DNA from 2 places in the Glycomyces rhizosphaerae genome. Region 1 is predicted to be linked to the other one. Evidence: riboswitches for the same ligand, from Rfam matches in the RefSeq annotation. Region 1 holds a riboswitch; the other holds the start of a gene.

Region 1 (10,218 bases):
GCCGCCGCGCCCTCGGCCGCCTCCGCCGAGACGCCCGCCTCGGTGCGGGTGCCGGTGCAGTTGTCGCACCGCCCGCACGGCGCCGCCCCGGCATCGTCCAATTCGGAGCGGAGGAATTCGAGCCGGCACTGGGTCGTCGCCTCGTAGGCGAGCATCCGCCGCTGCTCGTGCTTCCTCGCCGCGGCGACCTTCGCGTACCGGTCGGCGTCGTAGGCCCACGGCTCGCCGGTGGCCTCCCAGCCGCCCTTGACGCGCCGCACCGCGCCGTCCACGTCGAGGACCTTGAGCATCATCTCGAGCCTGGTGCGCCGCAAGTCGACTCGCGTCTCGAGCGCCGCGGTCGACAGGGCCCGTCCTTCGGCGGCGAGCACGTCGAGCGTGCGGCGCACCGCCTCCTCGGCGGGGAAGGAGAGGGACCCGAAGTAGTCCCAGATCGCGCGGTCCTCGCTGCCGGGCAGCAGCACCACCTCGGCGCGGTCGCGGGCGCGGCCCGCGCGGCCGATCTGCTGGTAGTACGCCACCGGCGAGGACGGCGCTCCCAGGTGGACGACGAATCCGAGGTCGGGCTTGTCGAAGCCCATGCCGAGCGCGCTGGTGGCCACGAGCGCCTTGATGCGGTTGCCCAGCAGCTCCTCCTCGCGTTCGAGGCGTTCGGCGTTGTCGGTGCGGCCGGTGTAGGAGGCGACGGAATGGCCTCGGCTCGCGAGGTAGTCGCTGACCTCCTCGGCGGCGGCGACGGTGAGCGTGTAGACGATCCCCGAGCCGTCCATGCGGGGGAGCTGCTCGTCGAGCCAGGCGAGGCGGTGGGCGTTGTCGGGCATGTCCACTACGGACAGGCGCAGGGATTCGCGGTCGAGGCTGCCGCGGAGGACGAGCGTCGCGGCGTCCTTCTTGTCGAGCTGCTCGGCGATGTCGTCGGAGACGCGGGCGTTCGCGGTGGCGGTGGTCGCCAGGACCGGGACGCTGTCGGGGAGGTCGTCGATGAAGGTGGCGATGCGCCGGTAGTCGGGCCGGAAGTCGTGGCCCCAGTCGGAGATGCAGTGGGCCTCGTCGACGACGAGCATGCCGCACCCGGCGGCGAGCTTCGGCAGCTGGTAGTCGCGGAAGGCCGGGTTGTTGAGGCGCTCGGGGCTGATGAGCAGCACGTCGACGGCGTCCTCGGCGATGGCCTCGGCGATCGCGTCCCAATCTTCGGGGTTGGCCGAGTTGATGGTGCGGGCGCGCACGCCGGCGCGCTGGGCGGCCTCGATCTGGTTGCGCATGAGCGCGAGCAGCGGGGAGACGATCACGGTCGGGCCCGCGCCGCGGCGGCGCAGGAGCGAGGTGGCCGTGAAGTAGACGGCGGACTTCCCGAACCCGGTGCGCTGCACCAGGAGCACGCGGCGGCCGCTCTCGCCCGCCCCCTTGTCGCAGAGCGCCTCGATGGCCCGCCACTGGTCCTCGCGCAGCCGCGCGTGCTCGCCCGCGAGGGCGCGCAGCAGCGCTTCGGCTTCGTCTCTGAGCGTTTCTGTCGTGCTTCCTGCCATGTGACCGTTGTACCGCACTGGTGTGACGGCCCGTGACGACACTAGGCTCGGGGCGATGCACATCGAAGCACCGATCGACATTCCCTGGAAGTCTGGCGCCTGGACGGCGCTGCCGGTCGCGGCGGAGGAATCGGCGGGGCGACTGCTGGTCACCGCGGCCGAGGGCAGCGACGCGTGGCGGCACACCGGTTACGGTTTCGTCCACGAGGACGAGCACGCGCTCTTGGAGGACTGGGATCGCGGCCAGGCGGTCGAGGTGAGCTTCATCGCCTCGTTCGAGGCGCAGTTCGACCAGGCGGGCCTGATGATCCGCGTCGACGCGGAGCGCTGGATCAAGGCCGGGGTCGAGTTCGCCGACGGCGCGCCGCAAGTGGGCGCCGTGGTCACCGCCGGGAAGTCCGACTGGTCGGTCGCGCCCGTGCCGGAGTGGGCCGGCCGCGAGGTCACCGTCCGGGCCAGCCGCTTCGACGACGCGATCATCGTCCGTGCTCGCGTTGAAGAGGAACCGTGGCGGCTCGTGCGCCTCACTCCGCTTGATCCCGATGCTGTGGTTCAGGCCGGGCCTTACTGCTGCGCGCCTTCGCGGGCGGGCCTGACGGTCGCCTTCACCGCTTGGCGGCTGACCGAGCCTGACGCGGCGCTGCATTGAGCGCCGCTCGCGTCCTGTTACCGCGGGTACTTTTGCGCTCTGCCGGTTTACGGCTCGCAAGCGTCGCCGAGACCGGATCCCTGAGACTGGGAATAGCTTGACTTAGCGGGTTATTTCCAGTCTTCCTCATCGTCTGGTGCCGCTTCGTCCTCGTCGAGCTCGCCCGCGAGGAGCTTGAGGTCGTAGACCGACATGCGCTGGGACCGGTCGGCGCGGCCGTTCGCGCTCACCGTGACGCCGTCCTCGCGCAGCAGCTCCGGCACGTCCGTGCCGCTGCTCCCGTCGGACCAGCGGAACCCGTCCGAGACCGTGCCGCCCGCCGTGAGCACCCGGTAGGCCTTCGGGACGTTGCCGTCGTCGCGCATGAAAGCCCCCACCTGCCGCGGCCCCGTCCCGATCAGCTCCGCGAGGTCCCCGTACGAGGTCCAGGTGCCCTCGGGGAGTGCGTCGACGACCCGGCGGACCAGCTCCCAGTCCTCTTCAGTGGTCATGTCCGCGAGCCTAACGGCCCCGCCCCGCAGCGTCGGCCGCCACCTGCCGGGATCGGCCCTCCTACCGAGGCGCCACCTGGTGTTAACGTCGGAGGAGACAGGGGAGCCGATTGGCTGAGAGTGCGGAACCGACCGCAGACCCTCAAACCTGATCCGGGTAATACCGGCGTAGGAAGTCGTTCGTCGACCGCTGTCGCGCCGTGTCCATGATTCTCGTGAAAGGCATGCCCATGCCCGACAGCACCGCCCTTGCAGCCTCCGCCCGCTGGCGCACCGTCGACATCCTCACCTGCGCCGTCATCGCCGTCGCCTTCGGCGTCGTCTTCTGGGCCTGGAACTTCGTCTGGGCCGGCCTCGAGCCGACCCTCGCGTTCCTGCCCCCGCTCAAAGGCATCCTCTACGGCGTCTGGCTGATCCCCGCCGTCCTCGCCCCGCTCATCGTCCGCCGCGCCGGCGCCGGCCTGCTCACCGAGGCCCTCGCCGCCACCGTCTCCGCCCTCCTCGGCTCCATCTGGGGCCTCTTCGTCGTCTACCAGGGCCTCGTCCAAGGCCTCGGCGGCGAACTCGCGTTCGCAGCCGGGCGGTACCGCCGCTACGGCACCCTGACGGCCGTCGCCTCCGGCGCGCTCGCCTGCTTCGCCGCCACGCTCTTCGACGTCATCGCCTACTACCCGACCTACGACCTCTGGGCGTACAAGGTCCCCTACATCGCCTTCGCGATGCTCTCCGGTGCCATCGTCGCCGGTCTCGGCTCCAAGGCCCTCGTCAAGGCCATGCTCCCCACCGGCGTCCTCGACCGGTTCCCCGCCGGCCGCGAACGGGCCCGGATCTGACGCAGCCATGATCCCGGTCGAGTTCCGCGGCTTCGCCTGGCGCCACGCCGGACGCCGCGCCCAGGCGGTCACGGGCGTCGACCTGCGCATCGAGCCCGGCGAGCGGGTGCTCCTGCTCGGCCCCTCCGGGTCGGGCAAGTCCACCCTGCTCGCCGCGCTCGCCGGTCTCCTCACCGAGGATTCCGGCGAGCAGGACGGCGAAGTCCTCATCGACGGCAAGCCCGCCGCCGACCAGCGCGACCGCGTCGGCATCCTCTTCCAGGACCCCGAGACGCAGCTCGTCATGGCCCGCAGCGGCGACGACGTCGCCTTCGGCCTCGAGAACCAGGCCGTGCCGCCCAGTCGCATCTGGCCGCTGGTCCACGAGGCCCTCGAAGCGGTCGGCTTCCCCTACGGCGTCGACCGCTCCACGCACGCCCTCTCCGGGGGCGAGCAGCAGCGCCTCGCGTTCGCCGGCGTCCTGGCCCGCCGCCCCGACCTGATCCTCCTCGACGAGCCCACGGCGAACCTCGACCCCGAAGGCGCCCAAGACGTCCGCGAGGCCCTGCGGGCCGCGCTGGCCGAGACCGAGGCGACGCTGATCGTCGTCGAGCACCGTGTCGCCGAGATCCTCGACCTGGTGGACCGCGTCATCGCCCTCGGCCCCGGCGGCAGCCTCCTCGCCGACGGTCCCGCTGAAGCGGTCCTCGCCGAACACGGCGAGCACCTTGCCGCCCAAGGCGTCTGGGTCCCCGGAGTGCCGCTCCCGACGCACCCGTCCCGGGACGCGGGGGAGGTGGCGCTGCGCGGCGAAGCGCTCGCCCTCACCCACCCCGGGACCGGCCGGCCCGCCCTCGACGGCGTCTCCTTCGAACTGCGTCAAGGCGAACTGCTCGCCGTCACCGGACCCAACGGCTCCGGCAAATCCACATTGGCGCTCCTGGCCGGCGGGCTCGTGCGGCCCACCGGCGGCCGCTCCACGGTCCCCGGCGAGCCGCGGCCGCTCCACCGGCTCCCCGCACGGCGCCTGGCAACGCGCGTCGGCTCGGTCTTCCAAGACCCCGAGCACCAGTTCGTCACGCCCACAGTGCATGACGAACTCGCCTTCGGGCCGCGCCAGGCAGGCTGGCCGAAGGCCCGGATCGAAGCCCGCGTCGCCGAACTGCTCGAGCGGCTCCGTCTGGCGCCCTTGGCCAACGCGAACCCCCACACGCTCTCGGGCGGCGAGGCCCGCCGCCTCTCGGTCGCCGGGGCACTCGCGGCAGCGCCCCAAGTGCTCCTGCTCGACGAGCCCACCTTCGGCCAGGACCGCCGGACCTGGGGCGAACTGGTCGACCTCACCGCCGACATCCGCGACGAGGGCACCGCGCTCCTCGCCGTCACCCACGACCGCGACTTCGCCGCGGCCCTCGCCGACCGCGAACTCGTCCTGGGTGCCGGCCGCATCGTCGAGGAGCGCCGCCGATGACCATGGCCCTCGCGTCCGTCTGCGACGCCCGAGCACCCATCGCCCGTGCCAACCCGGTGGCGAAGCTCGCCGCGGTCGCCGCCGTCTCGACCACCGCGCTCGTCGCCGCCGACTGGCTCACCCCGCTGCTCCTGCTCGCCGCACTCCTCGCGGTCCTCCCGTTCACCGGCATCCGCCTGGGCGCGTTGGCCATCCGGCTCCGCTGGCTGTGGCTCGCCGCTTCGACCGTGGTGGCCGTCAACGCGATCTTCGCCGCCGAGCAGACCGGCCGCCTCCTCATCGACCTCGGCCCCCTGGAGATCAGCACCGGCGCGCTGATCGACGGCACGGCGATCGGCCTGCGCGTCTGCGTGGCCGCCACCGCGGGGGTCCTGGGATTCGCGACCACCGACCCGACCGACCTGGCCGACGCGTTGACGCAGCAGTTGCACGCCCCCGCCCGGTTCACCATCGGAGCGCTGGCCGCCCTGCGGCTGCTGCCGCTGCTCGGCGCCGAATGGCGGCAGATCACCAGCGCCCGCCGCGCGAGGGGCCTGGAAGGCGGATGGAACCCGCTGCGGCGCGTGCGCCTGTTCGCCTCGACCATGTTCGCCCTGCTCGTCGGCGCCATCCGCCGCGCCGGGCGGCTGGCGGCGGCGATGGACGCGCGCGGATTCGATTCGGAGATCCCGAGAACCCATGCGAGAGAGCAGCGGATGCACGCGGCGGACTGGGTCCTGATCGCGGCGGCACTGGTGGTGTGCGCGACCGCGGTCGCGGTCAGCGTCGCTTATGGCCTCTTCACGGTCTTCGCCTGAGCGGCGGTCGCTTCGGGCCCTTGCGGTCTCAGATGGTGACGGTGTCGCCGTCCGCGATGCGCTGGAACCGGGCGCCGATGAGGTTGACGAGGTTGCGGTCGACGATGGTGATGCCGTCCTTGCTCAGGATGGCGTCGTGGATCGGGTGCACGACCGGCGCGTCGACCGCGCGGATGAAGTCGACGCACTCCGAAAGCTTCAGCCAAGGTGCTGACACCGGCGCGAACAGGACCCGCACCGGCTCGTCGGGGACCGTGAACGCGTCGCCGGGGTGGAAGACGCCGTCGACCAGGTAGCCGACGTTCGGGACCACCGGGATGTCCGGGTGGATGACGGCGTGCCGCTTGCCGACGACCTTGACTTCGGTTCCCGCCACGGGGATCGCATCGCCCGCGCTCACCGTCGTGAACGGGAGGTTCCCGAGGACTTCGGAGAGCGACTCGGGGCCGTAGATCCGCGTGTCGGGCCGGTCTTCGAGGAGGTTGCGCAGCTCGGGATCGTTGCAGTGGTCGGCGTGCTGGTGGGTGATGAACACGGCGTCCACACCGTCCAGAGCCGCGGGATCGGAGAAGACCCCGGGGTCGATCACGAAGGCGCCGTCGTCGGTGTCGAACCGGATGCACGCATGGCCGAACTTGGTGAGTCGCATACGTTCACCTTGACATCCTCCCCGCTTTGCATGGCGGGAATGCCCACCTTTCGGTGATCCACCTGCCTCGCGGCAGTGGTCGCTGCATCGGCATCCCGGCCATGTCTCGCCCCGCACGGATACGCCCATCGCCGCACAGCGAGTTCAGCTTGGCCTTTCACGCACTGAGCACAACCGGGTCGAGGGAAACCAACGATCGACGGCGACGACACCGCGACCGTATCGTTCGCATTTCGACTCCAGGGTCCGCAGGGACTTTCCCAACGAGGTGTCGTGCATCGACTTCGCCGACCGGCTCCGCGACAACCCCGATACCGGCAACGACTCCACGAACACCGCTTGGTTCTCGCGAATGATCCTGGTCTGAGTTTCGGTTTCCTGTGGTGAGCGGGTGCTGTCGCCGGTGGCGGGGCCGTTTTGCGGCCGCCCGGTGCAAATCGTTGGACGCGTCGGGTGCGACCGTGTTTGATCACGGGATGTCTATCGTGTTGAGTACACCGGGTCCTGGCGACCTGGACGAGGTTGTTCGCGCGCTGGCGGAGTGGCGGCGGGAAGGCTCCCCGATGCAGCTGCACTCGGGGGACGTCGGGTTCTACTGGCAGTTCGGTCCGGAGAAGACCGCGGCGGCGTTGCGCATATGGCGCCGCGACGGCCGGATCATGGGCGTCGGCCTCATCGACGGCCCTGACCTCGTGCGGTTGGCCGTGGCGCCGGAAGCGCAGGAGGACGACGCGCTCGCCCGGCAGATGGCAGAGGACGTGACGCGGCCCGAGCGCGGCGTCCTGTCGGCGGACGCGGCCAATGTCGAAGCGCTCTGGGGCGGCCGGTTCCGCGAGGCGCTGCAAGAGGACGGCTGGGTACCGGACGAGCCGTGGATCCCGATGGTGCGGGACCTGAGCGAACCCGTGGCGGACGGCGGCCTGCGGATCGAGGTGGTCGGAGCCGAGCGGGTCGAGGAACGGGTCGCGGTGCACCGCGGGGCCTTCAAGGGGTCGAAGTTCGACGCGGAGCGGTGGCGGGCCATGGCCGCCGGGACACCGTACGCGAACGCCCGATGCCTGGTCGGGTACGACGACCAGGGTGCCGCGGTCGCGGCCACGACCGTGTGGTCGGCGGGTCCGGGCAGGCCTGGCCTGGTCGAACCCCTTGGCGTGCACAGTAACCACCATGGACGCGGTTACGGCAAGGCGATTGCGGTCGCCGCCGCTGCGGCCCTGCGTGACATGGGTGCGTCCAGCGCGACCGTGTGCGCCGAAGGCGCCAACGCCGCAGCGGTCGCCACCTATCGAGCGGCCGGATTCCAGCCCCGACCCGAGGTGCGGGACCTGCGCCGGATCGGCTGATACTCCAGTTGATGGTTCGAGTTTCATGCTGTGAGGGTGAGTTGTCGCCGGTAGTGGAGCCGCTTCACGGTTGCTTTATGGCGTCGCCTCCGGCAGGGACTACGAAGGAGACGAAGTCCTTCCCCGACGGCTTCCTGGTCAATGTGACACTCGAAGCATCGCAGGGAGTTTGCGTTACCGGGCGACTTTCAGATCCCCGATCTTGAGGAGCCGTGGCCTGCCGTCATCGAGCACGCGGAACCCGGCATGGCGCGTGAACCGTGCGGACTGCCGGTGCGTCCGCTTCTTGAACTGCGGCGGACCCGCCTTGCGGCCCTGACGCTTCCCGTTGCGAGTGGCGAAGAAGTCCTTATAGGCCGTATCGGCGTCGCGGAGCGACTGCTGAAGTGGCACGGAGGAGATGGGCCGGGGCGCACGCCCCGGCCCACCGGTCTCGCGGGTCCTGGTTTCCGGCCTTTCCCGCTGGCCTCGCGCCCTCAGGCGCCGGCCGGTGCTTCTCCGATCGCCGGCTGGGCGAACTGGGCCTCGTAGAGGCGGGCGTAGGCGCCGCCCGAGGCCAGGAGTTCTTCGTGGTCGCCCTGCTCGACCACTTGGCCGTGCTCCATCACCACGATGACGTCAGCGTCGCGGATCGTGGAGAGGCGGTGGGCGATCACGAAACTCGTGCGGCCCTGCCGGAGTGCGACCATGCCCTGCTGGACGAGCATCTCGGTGCGGGTGTCCACCGAGCTCGTCGCCTCGTCGAGGATCAGGATCGACGGGTCGATGAGGAACGCCCGCGCGATCGTCACCAGCTGGCGCTCCCCGGCGCTCAGGCTCCCCTCCTCGGCGCCGACCACGGTGTCGTAGCCGTCCGGGAGGGTCCTGATGAAGTGGTCCGCGTGCGCCGCCGAAGCGGCCGCCACGACCTCCTCGCGGGTCGCGTCCGGTTTGCCGTAGGCGATGTTCTCGGCGATGGTGCCATCGAACAGCCACGTGTCCTGCAGGACCATGCCGATGCGCCGCCGCAGGCGCTCGCGCTCCACGCTCGAGATGTCGACGCCGTCCACGGTGATCCGGCCCGCGTCCAGGTCGTAGAAGCGCATGAGCAGGTTGACGAGGGTGGTCTTGCCCGCGCCGGTGGGGCCCACGATCGCCACCGTCTGGCCCGGTTCGGCCGAGAGCCACAGGTGCTCGATGAGCGGCTCGTCCTCCAGGTACCGGAACGAGACGTCCTCGAAGGCGACCGTGCCCTTGAAGGCCCTGCCGCCGAATCTGGCGTCTGCGGGAGCGGCGCCGTTGGCCGCTTCCAGTGGGGCGTCGGCGGACTCGGGGTCGGGCGACTGCTCCTCGGCGTCGAGGAACTCGAAGACCCGCTCGCCCGAGGCGACGGCCGACTGCACTTGGCCGAACATGCCCGCCAGCATGTTCAACGGGTTCGAGAACTGGCCGGTGTACTGGATGAACGCCTGGATCTGCCCGAAGGTGAGCACTGCCGCGGCCACTTGGAGCCCGCCGACCACGGCCACGAGCACGTACGTGACCGAACCCAGGAACGCCATGGCCGGGCCGAGCAGCCCCGCCACCCACTGGGCGCGCACGGTGTTGTCGTACAGCTCCTCGTTGTCGCGCTTGAACCGGGCCGCGCCCTGGGCCTGGCGTCCGAACAGGGTCACCAGCTGGTGGCCGGTGATCATCTCCTCGATGTGCCCGTTCAGCTTGCCCGTGGTCGCCCACTGCTTGGCGAACCGCGGCTGGCTTCGCTTGCCGATCATCCGCGTGGCCAGCACCGTGAGCGGCATCGTCAAGAGCACCACCAAGGTGAGCAGCGGCGAGATCGTGAGCATCATGATCGGCACGCCGACGAGGAACAGCAGGCCCTGCACGATCCGCTGGGTCACCTGCCCCACCGTCTGGGTCAGGTTGTCGATGTCGTTGGTGACCCGCGAGAGCACCTCGCCCCGCGAACGGGAGTCGAAGTACCGCAACGGGAGCGAGGAGACCTTGCGGTCCGCGTCCGCACGCAGCTCGAACGCCATCTCCTGCGCGAGCTTCGCGATGGTGCGGCCGTTGAACACCGTGATCGTGAACGTCGCGAACGCCAGCGCCACCGCGAGCCCGAGCAGGCGCGCCAAAGCCCCGAAGTCCAGGCCTCCGGCGGTCGCGCCCGCGATCACGAGGTCGGTGGCGCGTCCGAGGACCGTGGGGATGGACAGCATGCCGGCGACCATGAGCACGCCGAAGCCGACCACCGAGGCGAGGCGCAAGGGGTTGCGCCGCAGCAGTGCGAGGATGCGGCGGACGGTGCCGCGGAAGTCCTCGGCCTTGGTCGAGGCCGGTGCGCCCGGCCTGACTCCCATCATGGTCACAGCGCCTCCTGAAGGGTGAGTTGGGAATTGACGATCTCGGCGTACACGGCGTTGCCGGCGAGGAGTTCCTCGTGGGTGCCGGTGCCGACCACGCGCCCGGCGTCGAGCACGACGATGCGGTCGGCGTCGCGGATG
Region 2 (10,218 bases), on a different contig from region 1:
TCGTCTTCGAACCGTTGCAGTTGGTCGGCGTGCCGCCCGAGGAACCGCAGTAGTTCGTCAGGTGCGACTGGATCGCGGACTTCTCAGCCGAGTCGACCGAGAGCTTGTACAGGTACTTGACGTGCGTCCAGGCCTTGACGTAGTCGCACCGCAGACCGGTGGTGTTGACGGGCATCCACTCGGCCGGGTCGTAGTCGCTCTTGGAGGAGTTCGCCGAGGTGGTGGCGATCCAGAGCTGGGGCGAGTTGATGTCGTTCGCGAAGGCCTGGCGCTGGGCGGTGGTCCAGTTCCAGGCGCCGGAGGCCCAGGCCTCGGAGAGGGCGACGACGTGGTCGATCGTGGCGTTGGAGACCGTTGTCGTCCAAGTGTTGTCGAAGTCGGACTGCCAGTTGCCGGAGGTGGGCTGGCAGCCGTCGCTGGTGACGACGTTCTGGCCGTCGCGCTTGAGGACGTACTGGCGGGCGGTGCAGCCGCCGGAGCCGGTCACGGACCGCCAGTGGGGGAAGAGGTCGCGGTCGTAGGTCGAGCCGTGGGACTCGGCGGCCACGGTGAGCGCGTTGAGTTCGGACTGCGCGGTCGCGGTCGAGGGGATGCCCGGAGGCCGGACGGCTTGGGCGGGTGCGGCATCGAGGATGACGACCGAGAGGACGGCCAGCGCTGTCGCGGCGAGCGCGGCCAGGGCGCGGCGGATGGGGAGGGTCCAGGAAGACATGTTCGGCTCCTGCGTGATGCAGTTGGGGCGACCGGCGCAGCCGGTCGTGGGGGAGTGGGCCGTCCGGGGATGGGACGACGGCCTTGATTGATCAAAACATGGGATCATCGGCTATGGCAAGGGCCACAGTCGATTGTTCACATATGCGACATGATCCGGTCGGTGACCGAGGGGCGGAAGTTCGCCGAGGGGCGCAGTCGCACAACGAGAACCGCCCGCACCTTGAGGCGCGGGCGGTATTGGCGCAGTGTCCGATCTACCGGGACCCTCCGTTCACGTTCGGGGGCCGGCGATCCTCACTGCACGTCGCGCCGCGGGTTGAGCTGGTCGATGAACCACACGTCGACCAGGTCGCTCACGATGGCGCGCACCGGATCCGACGCCTCCTCGATGGGTTCTCCGTCGGTGCGGCCGATGACCACGTACATCAGGTAATGGCCGTACGTGTTGTAGCCGACCATCGTCGCGGCGCGGCCGAGCTCCTCGGCCTCGCCGTCGGTCCGGAGGGCGGCGAAGCCGCCGTCGAGGCCCGCTTCGATCGCAGCGCGCATCGCGTCCGCCTCGGCGGTGTCGGCGAGGTTGAGGACGCCCGCGGTGGCCGCGTACTCGCCGTCCGGGTTGATCACGGTCGCGCGCACGGTCTGGGTGCAGTCGGCGTCCGCCAGCAGCTCGGCGAGTTCGTCCAGGCCGGCGTCGGCGCACTTCGAGAGCTCTTCGGTCTCAAGGACCTTGTACGCCCCCGTGCCGCCAGCAGGGCTGATCGTGTCCGCCCCGAACAGCTCCTCAATCGAGATCGGCGCGGTGTCGGTGGCGCGACTGGCGATCGGGTCGACCACCTCGGGCGCGGCCGATGCGTCCGCTGCGGACGGCTGGCCGGACTCGGGTGCCGCGCTCGGCGCCGACGGCTCCGGCTCGCCCTCGCGCAGGACGATGAACGCTCCCGCCGTGCAGGCCGCGGCGACCGCGACCGCGCTGACGATCGCGAGCGCGATGAGCCACCACCGCGTGCGGCTCCGGGCGCGCTGCGCGGCGCGGCGCAGCGGCCGCGAGGCGTGGATCTGATCGAGGTGCGCCTCCATCTCCTCTTCGGGAGAACGCTGCGCAGGAGGAGACAGCGCGCGGTCCTTCGAGCTGATCCGCACTGTCGTGCGGTCTTCCGGGCTGAGCCGCACGGTGGGCTCACGCTGCGGCGAGCGCTCGTCGTTCTCAGCCCAGTCGTATCCCGGATTGTCCTGAGAACGGTGCGCCTGCGTCTCCTGGGGAACACCGAACGGTGACGGGCCATGTGCCATGGAGGCAGCTTAGACCCGGAAACCGCCGAAACCGGGAAACGTTCCCTCGGGAGATGGACGCCGTTGAACGGCGTTCGCCTCATCGGGTGACAAGGCATGACACGTGACATATCACATGTCACACAGCGACCCGGGCGCCTCACCGGCCGCCTGCCGACGCGCAGGTCTCTTCCCGGCCGATCCGGCCGAGCCGCGCGGGCCCGGCGCGCGACAATGGTCGACATGTCCAAAGGCCCAGCCGAGCAGCCAGAGCACTACTTCAGCGAGCAGCCCGCCGTCGACGACCGCGAGCGCACCATCGAGTTCGAACTCGACGGCGTCTCCTACGAGCTGACCACCTCCACCGGGGTCTTCTCCGGCGGCCGCCTCGACCCCGGCACCAGCGTGCTCCTGAACAAGGTCGTCCCGCCCGAGACCGCCGGGACCTTCCTCGACCTGGGCTGCGGGTACGGGCCGATCAGCGCGGTGCTCGCCCAGCGCGACGACGCCGAGGTCTGGGCCGTCGACGTCAACCGCCGGGCGCTCGACCTGACCCGGCGCAACACCGAGAAGACCCCCGGCACGGTGCACACCGCCGCACCCGAGGAGGTCCCCGCCGACGTGCGATTCGACGAGATCTGGTCGAACCCGCCCATCAAGGTCGGCAAGGAAGCCCTTCACGAACTGCTCGAGACCTGGCTGCCGCGCCTGAAGGACGGCGGCGTCGCATGGCTCGTCGTCTCGAAGCACCTCGGCGCCGACTCGCTCGCGCGCTGGCTCGCCGAGCAGGGCTGGGCCGTCGACAAGCACGCGAGCGCCAACGGCTACCGGGTCCTGCGGGTCGACCGCCCGCAGTAGCGGCGCTTACCATGGGGCAAACCGACATCGGTGACGCATGCCACCACGGAGGACCCCCTCATGCCCGGCGAACCCCACTCTGACGGCCCGATCGACCTGCAGCTGACCTTGGCGGAGCTGGCCTTCGGGGGCGAGCTGACCATCACGGTTCCCTCCCTCGGTCCCTGCGTCAACTGTGAGGGCTCCGGCCGCGACGAAGGCGACGTCTGCGCCTACTGCCGCGGCGCCGGGACGATGATGCTCGACCGCGATGTGACCGTGACACTCCCTGCGGGCCTTGCCGACGGCGAGACCGTGACCTTGGACTGCGAAGGCATCGACGGCGGCGTCACCGCCGTGGTCCGCGAGCGCGAGCACCAGGCCCTCACCCGCGAGGGCGTCGACCTCCGGACCGTGGTCGAGGTCGAGCCGGAGGTCCTCGAAGAAGGCGACATCGTCGACGTCGAGACGCTCGACGGCGACATCGAACTCCAGGTCGTGGCCGGCACCGACGACGGCGCCCTGATCCTCATCCGCGGCAAGGGCATGCCTGTGCCCGGCGACGCCGAACGTCGCGGCGACCTCATCGTGGAGCTGCACGCGCTCGAACCCGCTGCGCCGGAAGAGATCCGCGCAGCCAGAAGCCGCGGCACAGGGCTGGTCGTCGCCGGCGCGATCGCGATGCTGGTCGGCCTGCTGGTCACCGTGACCGCGCTGGTCGAACGGATGACCTTCGACGTCTGCGAATCCAGCGGGACCACCATCTGCGCGATCGCAGTCGACGGAGCGGTCCAGGACGGGATAGATCTGACCCCCGAACAGCAGCTGGACTGGGCGACCGACGAGATGGTGCGCGACCTCGTCCCCGGGATCGTGCTCCTCGTCCTCGGCTTCTGGTTGGCGGCCAAGGGCTTCCGCCAAATGGGCGAGCATCGCGCCGAACCGGGGCAGGTGCGTGCGGGCTGACACGGTGTCCGGCTCGTGTCCAATTGGTGACACGAGACTTGCGAGCCGCGCTCGCGATGGCGTAGCGTGGCGCCCGTAAACGAATAAAACCCACGGGAGTCCGGTGCATCGGGCTGAGAGGGGACTTGGTAGTCCCGACCGTCGAACCTGATCCAGGTCATGCTGGCGCAGGGAGAAGGAGCTGCTGTGCGCGCTACTCGTCTACCTCGACTCCACGTCATCACCGACACCCGCGGCCCGTTCGCGCCGAACCCTCAGGCCCCGCCCGGGAACCCGGCCGCGCGCGTCAACGGCTTCGCCGGGTCGGCCCGCACCCAGAACGCCGCTGCAGTCGCTTCCGCTGCGCCGCTTCGCGACCCGCTCGCCGTAGTCGCAACTGCGCTGGCGGCCGGAGCGCGGCTCATCCAGGTCCGACCCGAAGACCACTACAACGACCGCGCGGCCTTCGACCTCGCCACCGCGATCGCCGCGCTGTGCGACGAGTACGGCGCGTTGTGCCTGGTGAACGACCGCGTCCACATCGCGCAGGCGGTCGGCGCCGACGGCGTGCACCTCGGCGCCGAAGACCTCCCGCTCGACGCCGCCCGGCGCATCCTCCCCGCAGCCTCGATCATCGGCGGCACCAGCCGCGACCCGGAATCGGCGCGAGCCGCCCGCCGCGCCGGGGCCACCTATCTCGGGGTCGGCCCCGTCTGGGGCACCACCACGAAGACCGGTCTCCCGCAACCGATCGGACTCGACGGTCTGGCCGCCGTATGCGAGGCGGTCGACCTCCCGGTGATCGCCATCGGCGGCATCACCGCCGAACGGGCGGCGCAGTGCCGCGAAGCGGGAGCCCACGGGGTCGCGGTCGTCGGCGCGATCGCCTCCGCCGGCGACCCGGGACAGGCCACGGTAGAACTCCTTGCGGCCGTGGGCGAAAGCCCGGCGACGACGCGACGGCCGAATCGGGCGGGAACGCCCGTGCGCGGCGGGGACCTCGGTGGGCGGGGCGACAGCGGTAGGCCCGCCGTGGGCGAGCAGTCCGCAGTCGGCCGCACCGATGACATCGCCGACCGCCGAAACGCCTCGGAACACGATGTCCGACAGGAAGATCAGGTGAGCGTCCTCAGCGCCTCGCCCGATACCGGCCCCCTGCGAGGGGTGGGCGAAGCCTGATGCGCATCGCCATCGTCGGCGCCGGTTCCATCGGGCTCGCCGTCGCGTGGCGGGCCGCCCAGGCCGGCGCCGAGGTCGTCGTCCACGACCCCGAACCCGGCTCGGGCGCTTCGCGCGTGGCCGCCGGCATGATCGCCCCCGTCACCGAAGCCCACTACGGCGAGGAAGCCCTGGGCCCCTTCATGGCCGAGTCGGCCGACGCCTGGCCCGACTTCGCCCGCGAGCTCGAAGCCGCCTCCGACCTGGAGATCGGGTTCCGCGACCTGCCCACGCTGCTCGTCGGCGTCGAGGACGGCGACCGGGCCGAGATCGACCGTCAACTTGAGCTCTATCGATACAGCGCAAGGAATGTCGAAGCGCTCACTGCGCGCGCCGCCCGGAAGGTCGAGCCGCTGCTGAGCCACCGCGTGCGCGGCGGCGTGCTCGCGCCGGAGGACCGCGCGGTCGACCCGCGCGCCGTTCATGCCGCGCTGCTGGTGGCGGCGGAACGGGCCGGTGTCGCGACAGTGGCGGAACGGGTCGAGGACCTCGCGACCCTCGACGCCGACCAAGTGGTCATCGCGGCAGGCTGCGGATCGGCGCGATTCGCGGGTGCCGCCGGCAGCCGCACTGGAACGTGCGACGAAGACGCCCTCGCCGGCAGTGCTCGGTGGACGCTTCCGGTCCGCCCCGTCCGCGGTGCGGTGCTGCGACTACGAGCGGTGGGCGACCAGCCGACCCCCCGGACCACGGTGCGCGGGTACGTGAAAGGTCACTCGGTCTACATCGTGACCCGCCAGAGCGGTGAGGTCGTGGTGGGAGCGACGAGCGACGAGCGGGGTTTCGATCGGCTGACCGGAACCGCCGGGGCGGTGCACGACCTGCTGCGCTGGTCGATCGAGCTAGTCCCGGAGATCGTCGAGTACCACCTGGAAGAGGTGAGCGTCGGCTTCCGGCCCGGAACTCCGGACAACCTGCCGCTCATCGGCCGCCTCGACGAGCGGACAGTCGCCGCTACCGGCCACTACCGCAACGGCATCGCACTCATCCCGGCCACGGCGAGATCAGTGGCGGCACTCCTCGCCGGCGAGGGGGCCGGACCGCCGAAGGCGTTCGACCCGCTGCGGTTCAGCGAAAACGGCGATCGATCGGTCGGGCGGATCGAGGGCATGGCACAGCGACCTGGGACGCCGTTCGCAGGCGCCCCCGAATCGATAGTGCCCGCCGGGTCCGACAGTCCGGACCCGCGCAGTGTGAGCGGCCCGAGTGATCCGGGCGACAAGCGACCGAACGGCAACCCTGAGGAGGGCGACTCATGAAGATCGAGCTCAATGGCGAAGCGCGCGAAGGCATCGCCACCGTCACCGACGCCGTCGCGGCCGTGACGTCCGCACCGCGAGGGATCGCCGTCGCCCTCAACGGCGAGGTCGTTCCCCGGTCCGAATGGGACCGTCCGCTCGCCGACGGCGACGCCGTCGAAGTGCTCACCGCGACCCAGGGAGGCTAGCCATGAACCAGCGCACCACCGGCCGGACCGGCGCCAACCGCGACGCCGAACTCAAGATCGCCGACAAGACCTTCACCTCACGCCTCATCCTCGGCACCGGCGGCGCCGCCAACCACGCCCAGCTCGCCGAGGCCATCACCGCCTCCGGCACCGAGCTCGTCACCGTCGCACTGCGCCGCGTCGACCCGGCCGCGTCAGGGTCCATTCTGGAAGTCATCGAACGCTGCGGCGTCGAGATCCTCCCGAACACCGCCGGATGCTTCACCGCCGAACAAGCCGTGCGCACCGCCAAACTCGCCCGCGAAGCCTTCGGCACCAACTGGATCAAGCTCGAGGTCATCGGCGACGAGGACACCCTCCTCCCCGACCCGGTGGAACTCCTCGACGCCGCCGAAACCCTTGTGGGCGAAGGCTTCACCGTGCTGCCCTACACCAGCGACGACCCCGTGCTCGCCCGCCGCCTCGAAGACGCCGGGTGCGCGGCGGTCATGCCCCTCGCCGCCCCCATCGGCACCGGCCTCGGCGTCCGCAACCCCCACAACCTGGCGCTGATCTGCGAGAACGCCGCCGTCCCCGTCATCTGCGACGCCGGCATCGGCACCGCCTCCGACGCCGCTCTAGCCATGGAACTCGGCTGCTCCGCCGTGCTCCTCGCCACCGCCGTCACCCGCGCCGCCGACCCGGCGCTCATGGCCGCCGCCATGCGCGACGCCGTCACCGCCGGACGCGCCGCCCGCCTCGCCGGACGCATCCCCAAGCGACACTTGGCCAACGCCTCGTCCAGCTTCGAGGGGATGGCCGACCTGTGAACCGCGTGAACCGCCCTCGGCGAAGCTTGCGGGACGTAGATTTGCACAGCCCGCCCGTCGCCCTCACCATCGCCGGATCCGACTCCGGCGGCGGCGCCGGCATCCAAGCCGACCTCCACACCTTCGCCGCGCACCACGTGTACGGCACCAGCGTCATCACCGCGATCACCGCCCAGAACACGCGCGGCGTGACCGCCGCCGAGTCGATCGGCGCCGATCTCGTTCGGGCCCAACTCGACGCCGTCCTCGGCGACTTCGCGGTCGCGGCAGTCAAGACCGGGATGCTCGGCGGCGCCGAGCTGCTCGCGCTCGTCGCCCGATACGGCGAGGCCGACCGGCTCCCGAACCTCGTCGTCGACCCGGTCATGGTCACGACGACCGGCGACCCGCTGTTCGCGGGCGACCCGGCCGCCTACCTCGCGCGCCTCGGCCCGCTCGCGACCGTCTTGACGCCCAACCTGATCGAAACCCGACAGCTGCTCGGCCGCGAGATCACCACCGTCGATGACATGCGGGAGGCCGCCCGCGCGCTGGCCACTTACGGGCCGCGAGCCGTGCTGGTCAAAGGCGGTCACCTCGAGGGCGAATCCGCCGGAGAGCCACACGAGGGCGGAGCGGTCGACGCCGGGGGAGTGCCGGGCGGTTCGGACTCGGCGATCGACGTACTGTGGTGCGACGGCCAGATGCTCGACCTCGCGGCGCCACGGGTCGCGACCCGCAACGACCACGGGACCGGCTGCACGCTCGCGTCGGCGATCGCGGCCCGGCTCGCGCTCGAACACCCGCTGCCGCAGGCGGTCGCGGGGGCGAAGGCGTACGTCACCGAAGCGCTGAAGGCGGCGGCAGAGTGGCGGCTCGGCCTCGGCCGAGGCCCGGTCCACCACCAGCACGGCCGCAAGAGCAACGCGCTGTGAGGAGCGGTGCCGAGAGTTCGCGGGCACGCCGAGGCGAAAGGCTGAATCGCGGCGCCCCCGATTCAAGAGTGCCTGCGGGGTACGACATTTCGGCTTCGCCCGCTTTTCGGGCACGCCGGAAGCGAAGAGGTGCCTATCCGCAGCGCCCCTGGCAACGACCCTGACAGCAGGGTCCGACATTTTCCGCGCCGCTTCTGTTCGGGGCGAGCGTGATTCGAATCATCGAACGTTACGAGGAGACACCATGAACGCCAGAACCAAGGTCTACGTCGAAGGGCCCCGGAGCGACATCCAGGTCCCGTTCACCCAGGTCGAGCTGAGCGGCGGGGAGCCGCCCGTCCGGCTGTACGACACCTCCGGGCCCGGCTCCGACCCCGAGGTCGGGCTCCCGAAGCTCCGTGAGGCCTGGATCGCCGAGCGGGCCGCCGCCGCGGCCAGCAAGATCGAGCACAACGGCACCGAGATCGACTGCCCGACCCAGCTGCACTACGCCAAGCAGGGCATCGTCACGCCCGAGATGACGTTCGTGGCCCTCCGCGAAGGCCTCGAAGCCGAGTTCGTGCGCGCCGAGATCGCCGCCGGCCGCGCCATCCTCCCCGCGAACGTCAACCACCCCGAGACCGAGCCGATGATCATCGGCAAGAACTTCCTCACCAAGATCAACGCCAACATCGGCACCTCCGCCGTCTCCGACTCCGTCGCCGCCGAAGTCGAGAAGCTCACGTGGGCCACCAAGTGGGGCGCCGACACCGTCATGGACCTCTCCACCGGCAAGCACATCCACGAGACCCGCGAGCACATCATGCGGAACTCCCCGGTCCCGATCGGCACCGTCCCGCTCTACCAGGCCCTCGAGAAGGTCAACGGCGACCCGGTGAAGCTCAACTGGGAGGTCTACCGCGAGACCATCATCGAGCAGGCCGAGCAGGGCGTCGACTACATGACCGTCCACGCCGGGGTCCTCCTGCGCTACGTCCCCCTCGCGGCCCGCCGCGTCACCGGGATCGTCTCCCGCGGCGGCTCGATCATGGCCGCCTGGTGCCTCGCCCACCACGAGGAGAACTTCCTCTACACGAACTACCGCGAGCTCTGCGAGATCTTCGCGAAGTACGACATCGCCTTCTCCCTCGGCGACGGCCTGCGCCCCGGCTCCATCGCCGACGCCAACGACGACGCCCAGTTCGCCGAACTCCGCACCCTCGGCGAACTCACCCACATCGCCTGGGAGTACGACGTCCAGGTCATGTGCGAAGGGCCCGGCCACGTGCCGATGCACAAGATCAAGGAGAACGTCGACCTCCAGCAGGAGCTCTGCGGCGAGGCCCCGTTCTACACGCTCGGCCCGCTCACCACCGACGTCGCCCCCGCCTACGACCACATCACCTCCGCGATCGGCGCGGCCATGATCGGCTGGTTCGGCACCGCGATGCTCTGCTACGTGACGCCGAAGGAGCACCTGGGCCTGCCCAACCGCGAGGACGTCAAGGAGGGCGTGATCGCCTACAAGATCGCCGCCCACGCCGCCGACCTCGCCAAAGGCCACCCCGGCGCGCAGGCCTGGGACGACGCGCTCTCCAAGGCCCGCTTCGAGTTCCGCTGGCAGGACCAGTTCAACCTCTCGCTCGACCCCGACCGGGCCCGCGAGTACCACGACGAGACCCTCCCCGCCGAGCCCGCCAAGACCGCCCACTTCTGCTCCATGTGCGGCCCGAAGTTCTGCAGCATGAAGATCAGCCAGGAACTGAAGGCGTACGCCGAGCAGGGCATGGCCGAGAAGAGCGAGGAGTTCGCCGCCTCCGGAGGCAAGGTCTACCTCCCGGTAGTGGACGCCAAGTAGCTGTAGCCGAGGTCACGGCGGCCGCCGTCAAGGGGGCCGCCACCACCGCGTAGAATAGGCAGCTGTTGTTCGAGTGCCTCCTGAGCGGGGCGCTGTCCAACGAATCCCACACCGGCCGCCTGGCGGCTGGTGCGCCATCTCAGGCCGAGGGGATTCAGGCGGTCCCGCCCTCATCTGCGGGATTCGTTCCACACCGACAACGAAAGCTAGGTAAACCTGTGCGCACGT

The links. Region 1 has a riboswitch for thiamine pyrophosphate ahead of ACFO8M_RS23955 (ECF transporter S component). Riboswitches for the same ligand answer to the same signal wherever they lie in the genome.
Region 2: linked by a shared signal. The riboswitch ahead of thiE (thiamine phosphate synthase) and the one ahead of ACFO8M_RS23955 (ECF transporter S component) in region 1 are both predicted to bind thiamine pyrophosphate.

The regions. Positions count from the first base shown of each region.
Region 1 covers NZ_JBHRWO010000021.1:776,881-787,098, forward strand. The annotation lists gene ACFO8M_RS23940 (RecQ family ATP-dependent DNA helicase) at 1-1,526, opposite strand, end outside; gene ACFO8M_RS23945 (DUF1349 domain-containing protein) at 1,582-2,175, shown strand; gene ACFO8M_RS23950 (MGMT family protein) at 2,286-2,666, opposite strand; TPP riboswitch at 2,756-2,858, shown strand; gene ACFO8M_RS23955 (ECF transporter S component) at 2,897-3,499, shown strand; gene ACFO8M_RS23960 (ABC transporter ATP-binding protein) at 3,507-4,946, shown strand; gene ACFO8M_RS23965 (energy-coupling factor transporter transmembrane component T family protein) at 4,943-5,743, shown strand; gene ACFO8M_RS23970 (MBL fold metallo-hydrolase) at 5,772-6,392, opposite strand; gene ACFO8M_RS23975 (GNAT family N-acetyltransferase) at 6,956-7,735, shown strand; gene ACFO8M_RS23980 (hypothetical protein) at 7,910-8,128, opposite strand; gene ACFO8M_RS23985 (ABC transporter ATP-binding protein) at 8,212-10,077, opposite strand; gene ACFO8M_RS23990 (ABC transporter ATP-binding protein) at 10,080-10,218, opposite strand, start outside.
Region 2 covers NZ_JBHRWO010000004.1:220,697-230,914, forward strand. The annotation lists gene ACFO8M_RS01825 (proprotein convertase P-domain-containing protein) at 1-712, opposite strand, end outside; gene ACFO8M_RS01830 (hypothetical protein) at 1,009-2,004, opposite strand; gene ACFO8M_RS01835 (class I SAM-dependent methyltransferase) at 2,227-2,841, shown strand; gene ACFO8M_RS01840 (DnaJ C-terminal domain-containing protein) at 2,902-3,786, shown strand; TPP riboswitch at 3,871-3,977, shown strand; partial or broken gene thiE (thiamine phosphate synthase) at 4,132-4,701, shown strand; gene thiO (glycine oxidase ThiO) at 4,944-6,242, shown strand; gene thiS (sulfur carrier protein ThiS) at 6,239-6,430, shown strand; gene ACFO8M_RS01860 (thiazole synthase) at 6,433-7,239, shown strand; gene thiD (bifunctional hydroxymethylpyrimidine kinase/phosphomethylpyrimidine kinase) at 7,281-8,153, shown strand; gene thiC (phosphomethylpyrimidine synthase ThiC) at 8,398-9,990, shown strand; gene rplM (50S ribosomal protein L13) at 10,209-10,218, shown strand, end outside.